DNA from 3 places in the Thauera sp. 27 genome. Region 3 is predicted to be linked to each of the others. Evidence: predicted binding sites of a transcription regulator. Region 3 holds the regulator's gene; each other region holds the start of a gene.
What was found. Region 3 encodes FNR, which switches genes on or off when oxygen is low (the NO sensors DNR and NnrR bind a similar motif). Its sites were predicted from a motif close to TTGANCTAGNTCAA; they were not measured.

Region 1 (3,271 bases), on a different contig from region 3:
GATCGGGATGTCGTCGGTATGACCCTCGATCGCGATCTCCCCCGGGATATCGGCCAGCGACTCGCCGATCCTGCGCGCCACGTCGGCAAATGCCGGCGCGAGGTCAGCCGAGCCGGACGGAAAGGCGCCGCGCTCCTCGATACGGATGACGATGCGCTTCTTCTCCTCGTCGAGCTGGAGCGTGCCCTGGCCGAGCTCCTTCTCGAGCGTCTTGCGCAACTCGTCGGCACTCTTGCTGACCTGGCGCTCGGACACCTCGCGCACCATCGCCTCGTTGCTCGCGTTGGAGGTGTAGGTCTTGAGCTTGGGATCCTCCTTGGAGGTCTCCTGCCGCACGGTATCTATCGGGGTGGGCTTGGGCGGCCCCGGCGAGAACTTGTCGAAGATCGGCGTCGTCCCCATCGGCGACTCGATCGCCGGCACATCGCGCTGCACACCGAAGGCCTTGGTGAGCTCGCCGGCGATCTGCTTGAACTTCATCGCATCCATCTCGGCAAACGAGAGCAGGAGCACGAAAAAACACATGAGCAGCGACATCAGGTCGGCAAATGTCATCACCCAGGCGGGGATGCCGGCCTTCTCCTCCTCGGGCATGTCCATGTGCGCGCCCTCAGCCGCCTTCGGACTTGCGCTTGGCGGGCGGCAGGTAGCTCGTGAGCAGGGTCTCGATCACGCGCGGATTGGTGCCGTTCTGGATCGCCGAGATCGCATCGATGAGCATCGCGTTGAGGCGTGCCTCCTCGGTCATGCGCAGGTTGAGCTTGTCCGCCATGGGCAGGAAGATCATCGTTGCCATCATCGCGCCATACAGCGTGGTCAGCAGCGCCACCGCCATCGCCGGGCCGATCGACTTCGGGTCTTCCATGTTCGACAGCATCTGCACCAGGCCGATGAGGGTCCCGATCATGCCCATCGCCGGGCCGACGTCACCCATGGCGCTGAACACCTTTGCCCCCCAGCGATGGCGCTCGAGCGTGAGAAGGCGCTCCTTCTGCAGGATCTCGCGCACCGTCTCGGGTGCCTGGCCGTCGATCATGAGCTGGATGCCCTGCTGGAAGAAAGGGATGGAAGAGGGCCGGCTCTCGAGCGCCAGCATGCCCTCCTTGCGCGCCACCTGCGCAACCTCCATCACCTCCTTGATGACCTCCTCGGTGTCGGGCAGGCGGAACTTGAACGCCTTCGCCGCCACCTTGAACGCGCCGAGGAACTGCTGCAGCGTGAACTTGCTGAGTACGACGAACAGGCTGCCGCCGACAACGATGAGCAAGGATGGTCCATTGAGGAAGATCATTGCCGACGCACCGAGCACGATGGCCGAGACGACGATGCCCAGCGAGCCCAGCAGCCCAATCAGTGTTGCAAGATCCACGCACGCTCCATTGCGTTGAGCACACCGATGCTCGCCTGCACCACTTCGTGCAGACGCCATCGCGGCCGAATGTCATTGGCCCGAATCATAAGGTTTTTTTGCGCACCGCACGATGGTGCACAACGGGCGTTTGACACTCGTCAAAGCCACCTCAGCGACCACGCACTATGGTGCCCGGGTTCTTCCCTGCCCGCCCGGCCGCCAATGTCCGCACCCAATACGATCGAGCTCGTCTGCCCAGCCGGCAGCCTCCCCGCCCTGAAAACCGCCGTCGACCACGGCGCAGACTGCGTCTATCTCGGCTTCAAGGACGCCACCAACGCGCGCAACTTCACCGGCCTCAACTTCGACCCGCCGCAGATGCGCGAAGGCATCGCCTACGCCCACGCCCGTGGCAAGAAGGTGCTGCTCGCACTCAACACCTATCCGCAGACCGGCAACTGGCCGAGCTGGACGCAGGCCATCGACCGCGCTGCCGAGTTCGGTCTCGATGCCCTGATCCTCGCCGACCCCGGTCTTATGGCCTACGCCGCCAGAACGCATCCGCAGTTGCGCCTGCACCTGTCGGTGCAGGGCTCGGCCACCAGCTACGAGGCGATCAACTACTACCATGAGCGCTTCGGTATCCAGCGCGCGGTGCTGCCGCGCGTGCTGTCCATGGCCCAGGTAGAGAGCGTGGTCGCCAACACACCGGTCGAGATCGAGGTCTTCGGCTTCGGCGGCCTGTGCGTGATGGTCGAGGGCCGCTGTGCGCTGTCGGCCTACGCCACCGGCGAGTCGCCCAACTGCAATGGCGCCTGCTCGCCGGGCAAGCACGTACGCTGGGAAGACACGCCGCGCGGCATGGAGACGCGCCTCAACGGCATCCTCATCGACCGTTTCGCCGACGGTGAGCGCGCCGGCTACCCGACCCTGTGCAAGGGCCGCTTCGAGGTCAACGACGAGACCTACTACGCGCTCGAGGAGCCGACCAGCCTCAACACGCTCGAACTGCTGCCCGAGCTCGCCCGCATCGGCATCCGTGCGATCAAGATCGAAGGCCGCCAGCGCAGCCCAGCCTATGTCGCCCAGGTCACCAAGGTGTGGCGCGCCGCGCTCGACAAGCTCAAGGCCGGCGGCGCCGAAGGCTTCGCAGTGCTGCCGGCGTGGATGGCCGAGCTCAACAAGGTCTCCGAAGGCCAGAGCCATACGCTGGGCGCCTACTACCGCCCGTGGAAGTGAGCGTCGCGCAAGCCGCCTCGCACCGCATCACCCGAACGAACTGAGACCCGCCCGATGAAACTCGCCCTCGGCCCCCTGCTCTATTACTGGCCGCACCAGAGCGTGCTCGACTTCTACGCCGACATGGTCGAAGCACCGATCGACAGCGTCTACCTGGGCGAGACGGTGTGCTCGCGCCGCCACGAACTGCGCCTCGACGACTGGCTCGAGGTCGGCAAGGTGCTCGCCGCGGCCGGCAAGGAAGTGGTCATCAGTACCCAGGGCCTGATCGAATCCGAATCCGACCTCAAGGTACTGCGCCGCATCGTGCGCCAGCACAGCGAGGGCGAGACCGGCTTCCGCGTCGAGGCCAACGACATGGGCGCGGTGCGACTGCTCGCCGAGGCCGGCATCACCGACTGGGTCGCTGGCCCCACACTGAACATCTTCAACCCGAACACGCTGCAGCTGATGATCGACTCGGGCGCCACGCGCTGGGCCGTCGCCCCGGAGATGTCGGGTGCCGCGCTTGCCGAGGTGCGCGAAGCGCTCGCAGCCCCGATCGAAACCGAGGTCTTCGCCTACGGCCGCCTGCCGCTCGCGCATTCGGCGCGCTGCTTCACCGCCCGCCACTTCAACCTGCAGAAGGACACCTGCGAGTTCCGCTGTCTGTCGATCATGGACGGCATCACGCTGCGCACC
Region 2 (3,271 bases), on a different contig from region 3:
CCAGCCCATCCAGGCCCACACCGCATGCATGTCCACAGCGGTGGGGAGGTCGATCGGCAGGGCGAGACCGCGCCCAAGGGCGAACGCCAGCAGCGTGCCCAGCAGGGTGGCCACCGTCAGCCCGGCCAAGGCCAGGCGCAGGTCGCGCGGCGTTCGGCTGGCACCGTGGTTGGGCGCGGCCTTTGCCAAGGCGATGAGGCTCGAGGCGAGAAAGGCGACGAGCCCGCCGGCCAACAGCATGGCCCCGGTGACGATCGCGGCCGGGATGCCCGCCCCCAGCCCTAGCGAGAGGCTGGCGGCTCCGAACGCGAGGAGCGCGTGGGTGGTCGCCGCGATGCGGCGCGGCGCTGGGAGCGCGGCGCCCGCTGCCACCGGGAGGATCTGCAGCAGCGCGCCCAGCATGACCTGCAGCATAAAGCCAGCAGCGAACAGGTGGACGACTGCCAGGGCGCCCGGTGTCCACCGTGAACTCAGTAGCTCGGCGTCGAACAGCAGCACCAGACCGGCTGCGAGACCGAACAGCGGTGCAGTGAGGAAGAAGCGGAGCGGGGCGGAAAGCGGTGGCGTGTCCTGGTAGGCGAGTCCGGGATTGGCGCTGCTCATGGACGACCGATCAGGATCTCGATCGCGCCGTCGTCACGAAAGTTCGCCTCGTGCCGATAGCCGTCCCGATCGAGCATGCGCAGCAGCGGATGCGGCATGCGATCGATCAGCAGGGTGAAGCTGCTGCCGGGGGCGAGGTCGGCGATTGCCTCCATGGCGCGCTCGAAGGGCTGGGGCGGCTCCAGGCCGCGGGCGTCGACAGTCTTGTTGCTCATGCAGCGTGCTCCCTTGCGAGACGGTGCGACAGGTTGCCCACAACGGCTTCGCTTTGCGCGCCGAGCCGGGTGTCGCACATTGGGTAGAGGATGTTCTCTTCTTTCATGTTGTGCTGCTGCATCATGATCAGCAGCGTTTCGGCCTCGCCCGCGAACTCGTCGGCGTCCTGGTTCTCGAGTGCCGAGGCCAGGCGTTCGAGTGTTGCGCGCATCTCGACGTGCTCGCCGCGCATCACCTGGGTCGGCCCCTGAGTCATTCCGGTCGCCGCCTCGAAGCGCGGGAACAACTCCTGTTCCTCGGCCTGGAAGTGGGTCTCGAGGCTGGAGGTGAAGCGGTTCAGCGCCTTGATCGCAGCCGGCCAGTCCTTGCGGGCGGCAAGGGTCTCGGCCGCTGCGAACTCATGGTCGCAACTGCGGTGGTCATGCGTCATCAGTTCGGCGATCGAGGTCATTTTGCGCTCCGGCGGTGGATGCGCTCATTCTCCTTACCGCGTGTTCATCAGCATTGATAAGTGTCAATTAGGGCGTGCTGATCGGCCGCGCGCAGGCCCCCTCCGAGGTGGGATGGCCTGCGCGCGGCGCTGCAGGCACAATCCTGCCTCGACCTTCCACGGGATGTTTCAGATGCATGACTCCATGGGGCCGAGCGCCTGGGGCAGGATCTTCCTGCCCTTTGCGCTGGGCTATTTCCTTTCCTACCTGCTGCGCACGGTCAATGCCGTGATTTCGCCGGCGCTCACGGGGGAGCTCGGCCTCTCGGCGGCCAATCTCGGTTTGCTCACGAGCACCTATTTCCTCGCCTTCGGGCTGGCCCAGATCCCGGTCGGCATGGCACTCGATCGTTATGGCCCGCGGCGGGTGGAGGCGATCCTGCTGCTGGTTACCGCGGCGGGCGCGGTGCTGTTCGCACTCGGCGAATCGCTCGCCGTGCTCGGCGCCGGGCGTGCGCTCATCGGACTGGGGGTTTCGGCCTGCTTGATGGCAGCGCTCAAGGGTTTTGCGCTGTGGTACCCACCCGAGCGCCAGAGCTCGATGACCGGATTCATCATGGCTTCCGGCGCGATGGGCGCGCTGGTGGCGAGCGCACCGCTCGAGGCCGTGCTGCCGATCCTGGGCTGGCGCGGCGCGTTCTGGGTGGTCGCTGCACTTGCAGTGGTGGCCGCACTGACCATCCACCGCTCGCTGCCCGATGCGCGCTCGAGCGGTCCGCGGGGCAGCCTGGGCGACGGCCTGCGCGTGGTCGCGGGGATCTACGTCTCTCCCGCGTTCTTGCGCTATGCCGCATCTTCGGCCTTCTTCGTGGGCGGCTTCATGGCGATGCAGAGCCTGTGGGCCGTGCCCTGGCTGATGAACGTCAATGGCTTCGACCTTGCAGGGGCGGCGCGCATGCTGGTCGTGCTCAACCTCGGCAGTCTGGTCGGACAGTTGTCGATCGGTTTCCTGGGCGTGCGCCTCGCACGCCTCGGTGTCGGGCCCATGGCCTTGCTGCGCTGGGGTTATGCGCTGTTGGTGCTGATCCAGTGCGCGATCCTGTGGTCGGTCGCGCCGCCGGCAGTGCTCTGGTTCGCCTACGGCATGTTCTCCGCGGTGAACTCGCAGACCTATCTTGCGGCGTCGAGGGACTTCCAGCCCGCGCTGTTCGGCCGCGTGAGCACGGCGATCAACCTGATGGCCTTTGCCGGTGCCTTTGCCGTGCAGTGGGGGCTGGGCGGGGCACTCGACCTGTTGCAGGCCAGTGGGCACTCGATCGAGGCGGCGCTGTGGGTCAGCTTTGCAGGGCTGATCGCGCTGCAGGCGGTGGCCTTCCTGCCCCTGCTGCGCAAGGGCGGGCGCCCTGCGGCCTGAGTCGTGCGCGTGGTCTCAGGCGGCTAGCCCGCAGGCCACGCCCGAGGACCACGCCCACTGGAAGTTGTAGCCGCCCAGGTGCCCGGTGACGTCGACAACCTCGCCGATGAAGTACAGGCCAGGTACCTGGCGCGCCTCCAGCGTCTTTGACGACAGTGCGCGGGTATCGACCCCGCCCAGCGTGACCTCGGCCTTGGCGTAGCCCTGGGTGCCCGAGGGCGTCAGCTGCCAGCCCGACAAGGCGGCGGCGATCGTGCGCAGCTCGGCGTGGCGGTACTGGTTGAGCGGGCGCTGCCAGTCATGCAGTTCGCACCAGGCGTGGGCGAAACGCCGCGGCAGGCGTTCGGCGAGCAGGTTGGCGAGCAGCGTCTTGTCCTGGGCGTGTGCCAGCAGCCAGTCTTCGGCGTCGATGCCGGGCAGCAGGTCCAGGCTGACCGGGGCCCAGTCACCGGCATCGTAGGCCTGTTGCTGCCAGTAGCTCGACACCTGCAGTATCGACGGGCCGGACAGGCCACGATGGGTGACAAGGGCGGCCTCGCGGAACACCGGGCCGCGGCACTGGGCCTCCACCTCGAGTGAGATCCCCGCAAGCGGTGCGAGCAGTGCGA
Region 3 (3,271 bases):
AGCTCTGGATGCGGTTTACCGCCGCCTGCACATCTTCGGCGAAGTCCTGCACGCCAACGCTCATGCGGTTGAAGCCAAGCTCGGCGAGCAGTTTCACGGTGTCGAAGTCGACCTTGCGCGGGTCGACCTCGATCGAGTATTCGCCATTGGGAACAAGCGTGAAGTGTTCGCGCACCGCGGCCATGAGCTCGCGCATCTCGTCATGCGACAGGAAGGTCGGCGTTCCCCCACCGAGGTGGAGCTGCGTGACCTGGCGGCTGCCCTCCAGGCATTCCGCCTGCATCGCGATCTCCTTGGCCAGGTATTTCAGATACTTGGCCGAGCGCCCATGATCCTTGGTGATGATCTTGTTGCAGGCACAGTAATAGCAGATCGTGTTACAGAAGGGGATGTGGAAGTATAATGAGAGCGGTTTGCTGACGCCGCCGACCGCCCTTTTTGCGAGCCAGGCCTTGAGCGCATCGGCGTTGAAGGCCTCGACGAAGCGGTCCGCTGTCGGATAGGACGTGTAGCGCGGTCCGTTGATGTCGAATCGGCGGATGAGTTGCGGATCGAAGATGAGTTGGTTCTGGCTTGTCATGATCTTGCTGCGGCAGTGTGTGCCAAACAATGGCAGATCGCCGCGTTTTTTTGGTTGACGTGGGTCAACGGGCGTGATGTGTTGCCCGATCGAACCACTCCTGAGCCAGGTCTGGCGTCTTTTGTCGGGGAAGCAGGATTATCGTGCAGATGAGGGCGAGCGTGCCAATTACCGTGAACGGGCTCAAGTCTGCCTGTTCGCAGTGCAACCTGGTCGAGTTGTGCCTGCCCTTCGGGATGTCCGACAGCGAGTTGAACCGCCTGGACGAACTCGTTGGCGCGCGGCGCAAGGTCAAGCGCCAGCAAAGCCTGTATCGTGCGGGCGATCCGTTCGAGGCGATCTACGCCATCCGCGCCGGTTCGTTCAAGACCGACGTGCTGCTCGAAGACGGCCGCGATCAGGTGACCGGCTTCCAGATGACCGGAGAGATTCTCGGCCTCGACGGCATCAGTGCAGAGTCGCATACCTGCTATGCGATCGCCCTCGAGGACAGCGAGGTCTGCGTGATCGCCTATGACAAGCTCGAGCAGATGTCACACGAAGTGGAAGGCCTGCAACTGCAGTTCCACAAGGTGATGAGCCGCGAGATCGTGCGCGACCACGGCGTGATGATGCTCCTCGGTTCGATGCGCGCCGAGGAACGGCTGGCGGCGTTCCTTCTCAACATGTCGCAGCGCTTCAATGCGCGCGGCTTCTCGGCGCAGGAATTCCACCTGCGCATGACGCGCGAGGAGATCGGTTCCTACCTGGGGCTCAAGCTCGAGACGGTGTCTCGCGCTTTCTCCCGCTTCCAGGACGAAGGGCTGATCTCGGTGCAACAGAAGCACGTGCAGTTGCTCGATCCCACCGGGCTCAAGCGCCTGATCCAGCACCAGCACGGCGCGCGCTGACGCTGGCCGCCCCGCCTCGACGGCCGCCATTGTTCAGGCAAGGAAGCCTGCGGGATTCTTGGTGAAGGCGACCGACACGATCCATACGTACACGGACAGGGCGGCCGCAAAGGCGCCCGCACGCACCGGCTTGGTCGGGCCGCGCTTGAGTGCAAGCGTGCCAAGCAGCACGTATGCAACCAGGCCACCGACCTTGGCGGTCACCCAGTCGGCGGCAAACGGGTACTGCGCGATCATGACCGCCAGCGTGATCGCTGACAGCAGCAGCAGGCTGTCGATGATGTGCGGCAACACACGGGTGAGCCGGTGCGAGAGCATCGGATTGCCCGTCAGCATCCACATGCCGCGCAGCAGGAAACCCGCTGCGCTGAGCACGACGCAGACGACGTGAAGGTGTTTGATCGCGTAGTACATCCTTTTTCCTTGCAAGGGCTGGCAAGCTGCCGGTCTCGGGGCGACAGGTATTGTCGCCCGTCTCGGGTAAGATTACGAATCGTTCCGGAGCCAAAGCAATGTCCCAGCACCCCCATGTCGACATCCCTGCCCTGCTGCATCGCATCCCGCTGTTCAGTGAGTTGTCGGAGTCGGATATCCAGCGTGTGTCGCGCTACACCCGCGATCGGCATGTCGGCAGGGGCGAAGTGCTGTTCCAGCGCGGCGACCAGCCCCACGGCTTCTATTTCGTCGTATCGGGCCAGATCAAGCTGGCCTTCTCGTCGCCACAGGGCACCGAGAAGGTGGTCGAGATCGTGGGTGCGATGCAGAGCTTCGGCGAGGCGGTGATGTTCATGAACCACCCCTACCCGGTCTTTGCGGAGGCCTTGTGCGACACGGTGCTGATCCATGTCGGCCAGGCGGTCGTGACCGAACTCATCGACCAGGATTCGACCTTCGCTCACAAACTGCTGGCCGGCATGGCGATTCGTCTGCACAGCCTGATCCAGGACGTCGAAACCTACTCGCTGCGCTCGAGCATGCAGCGCGTCATCGGCTACCTGCTGCAGGTGGCGGACAGCGACACGCCATGCGAGATTGCGCTTCCCACCAGCAAGCAGGTGATCGCCTCGCGCCTCAACCTGACCCCCGAGACGCTGTCGCGAATCTTCCATGACCTCAGCGAAGCAGGCCTGATCAGCGTGCAGGGCAAGCGCATCACCCTGCACGACCCTGCACGCCTGGCACGGCACAACGCCTGAGGCCGTTGCAGCACGGTAGCCGTTCAGGGCTCGAGCACGTACTGCCCTGGCGCATCGGCAAGCGCGGGAAAAGCCTCGGTCGACACCGGGCGCGCCGCCACGAGCGCGCCGCAGCGTGGCTTGAGCCAGCGCATCCAATCTTCCCACCAGCTCCCCTCGCAACGCTTGGCGCGCTGACGCCAGGTTTCCGGCGTATCGTCGCGTGTGCTGGCTTCGACCCAGTAGTGGCGCTTGGGCGGGTCGACGACGGGATTGACGATGCCCAGGATATGCCCGGAACTCGACAATACCTGCCGCACCGGTCCGCCAACGTGATGCACCACTTTGAAGGTTTGCAGCCACGGCGCGATGTGATCGTCCTCGGCCGCAACCGCATAGAGCGGCTGCGAAACGGCCGCGAGGTCGAGCGCCTCACCGGCGACCTGCAAGGCCCCTGGCTGGATCAACTTGTTGTGCAGGTAGAGTTCGCGCAAATACCAGGCATGCATGCGGTACGGCATGCGGGTGGTATCCATGTTCCAGAACAGCACGTCGAATGGCGGCGGTGACTCTCCGTACAGCCAGCCATGCACGACGTAATGCCAGATCAGGCTGTTGGAGCGCAG

Region 1: a site for FNR is predicted at 1,500-1,513, ahead of ubiU (ubiquinone anaerobic biosynthesis protein UbiU). Genes of this name have one in related genera too.
Region 2: a site for FNR is predicted at 1,324-1,337, ahead of B447_RS04770 (hemerythrin domain-containing protein). Genes of this name have one in related genera too.

The regions. Positions count from the first base shown of each region.
Region 1 covers NZ_AMXB01000017.1:24,276-27,546, forward strand. The annotation lists gene B447_RS10975 (flagellar motor protein MotB) at 1-600, opposite strand, end outside; gene pomA (flagellar motor protein PomA) at 611-1,369, opposite strand; gene ubiU (ubiquinone anaerobic biosynthesis protein UbiU) at 1,574-2,590, shown strand; gene B447_RS10990 (U32 family peptidase) at 2,645-3,271, shown strand, end outside.
Region 2 covers NZ_AMXB01000006.1:128,310-131,580, forward strand. The annotation lists gene B447_RS04760 (hypothetical protein) at 1-603, opposite strand, end outside; gene B447_RS04765 (DUF2249 domain-containing protein) at 600-818, opposite strand; gene B447_RS04770 (hemerythrin domain-containing protein) at 815-1,270, opposite strand; gene B447_RS04775 (MFS transporter) at 1,443-2,663, shown strand; gene B447_RS04780 (NAD(P)/FAD-dependent oxidoreductase) at 2,679-3,271, opposite strand, start outside.
Region 3 covers NZ_AMXB01000010.1:35,410-38,680, forward strand. The annotation lists gene hemN (oxygen-independent coproporphyrinogen III oxidase) at 1-580, opposite strand, end outside; gene fnr (fumarate/nitrate reduction transcriptional regulator Fnr) at 730-1,470, shown strand; gene B447_RS07095 (SirB2 family protein) at 1,504-1,884, opposite strand; gene B447_RS07100 (Crp/Fnr family transcriptional regulator) at 1,983-2,666, shown strand; gene B447_RS07105 (PHA/PHB synthase family protein) at 2,690-3,271, opposite strand, start outside.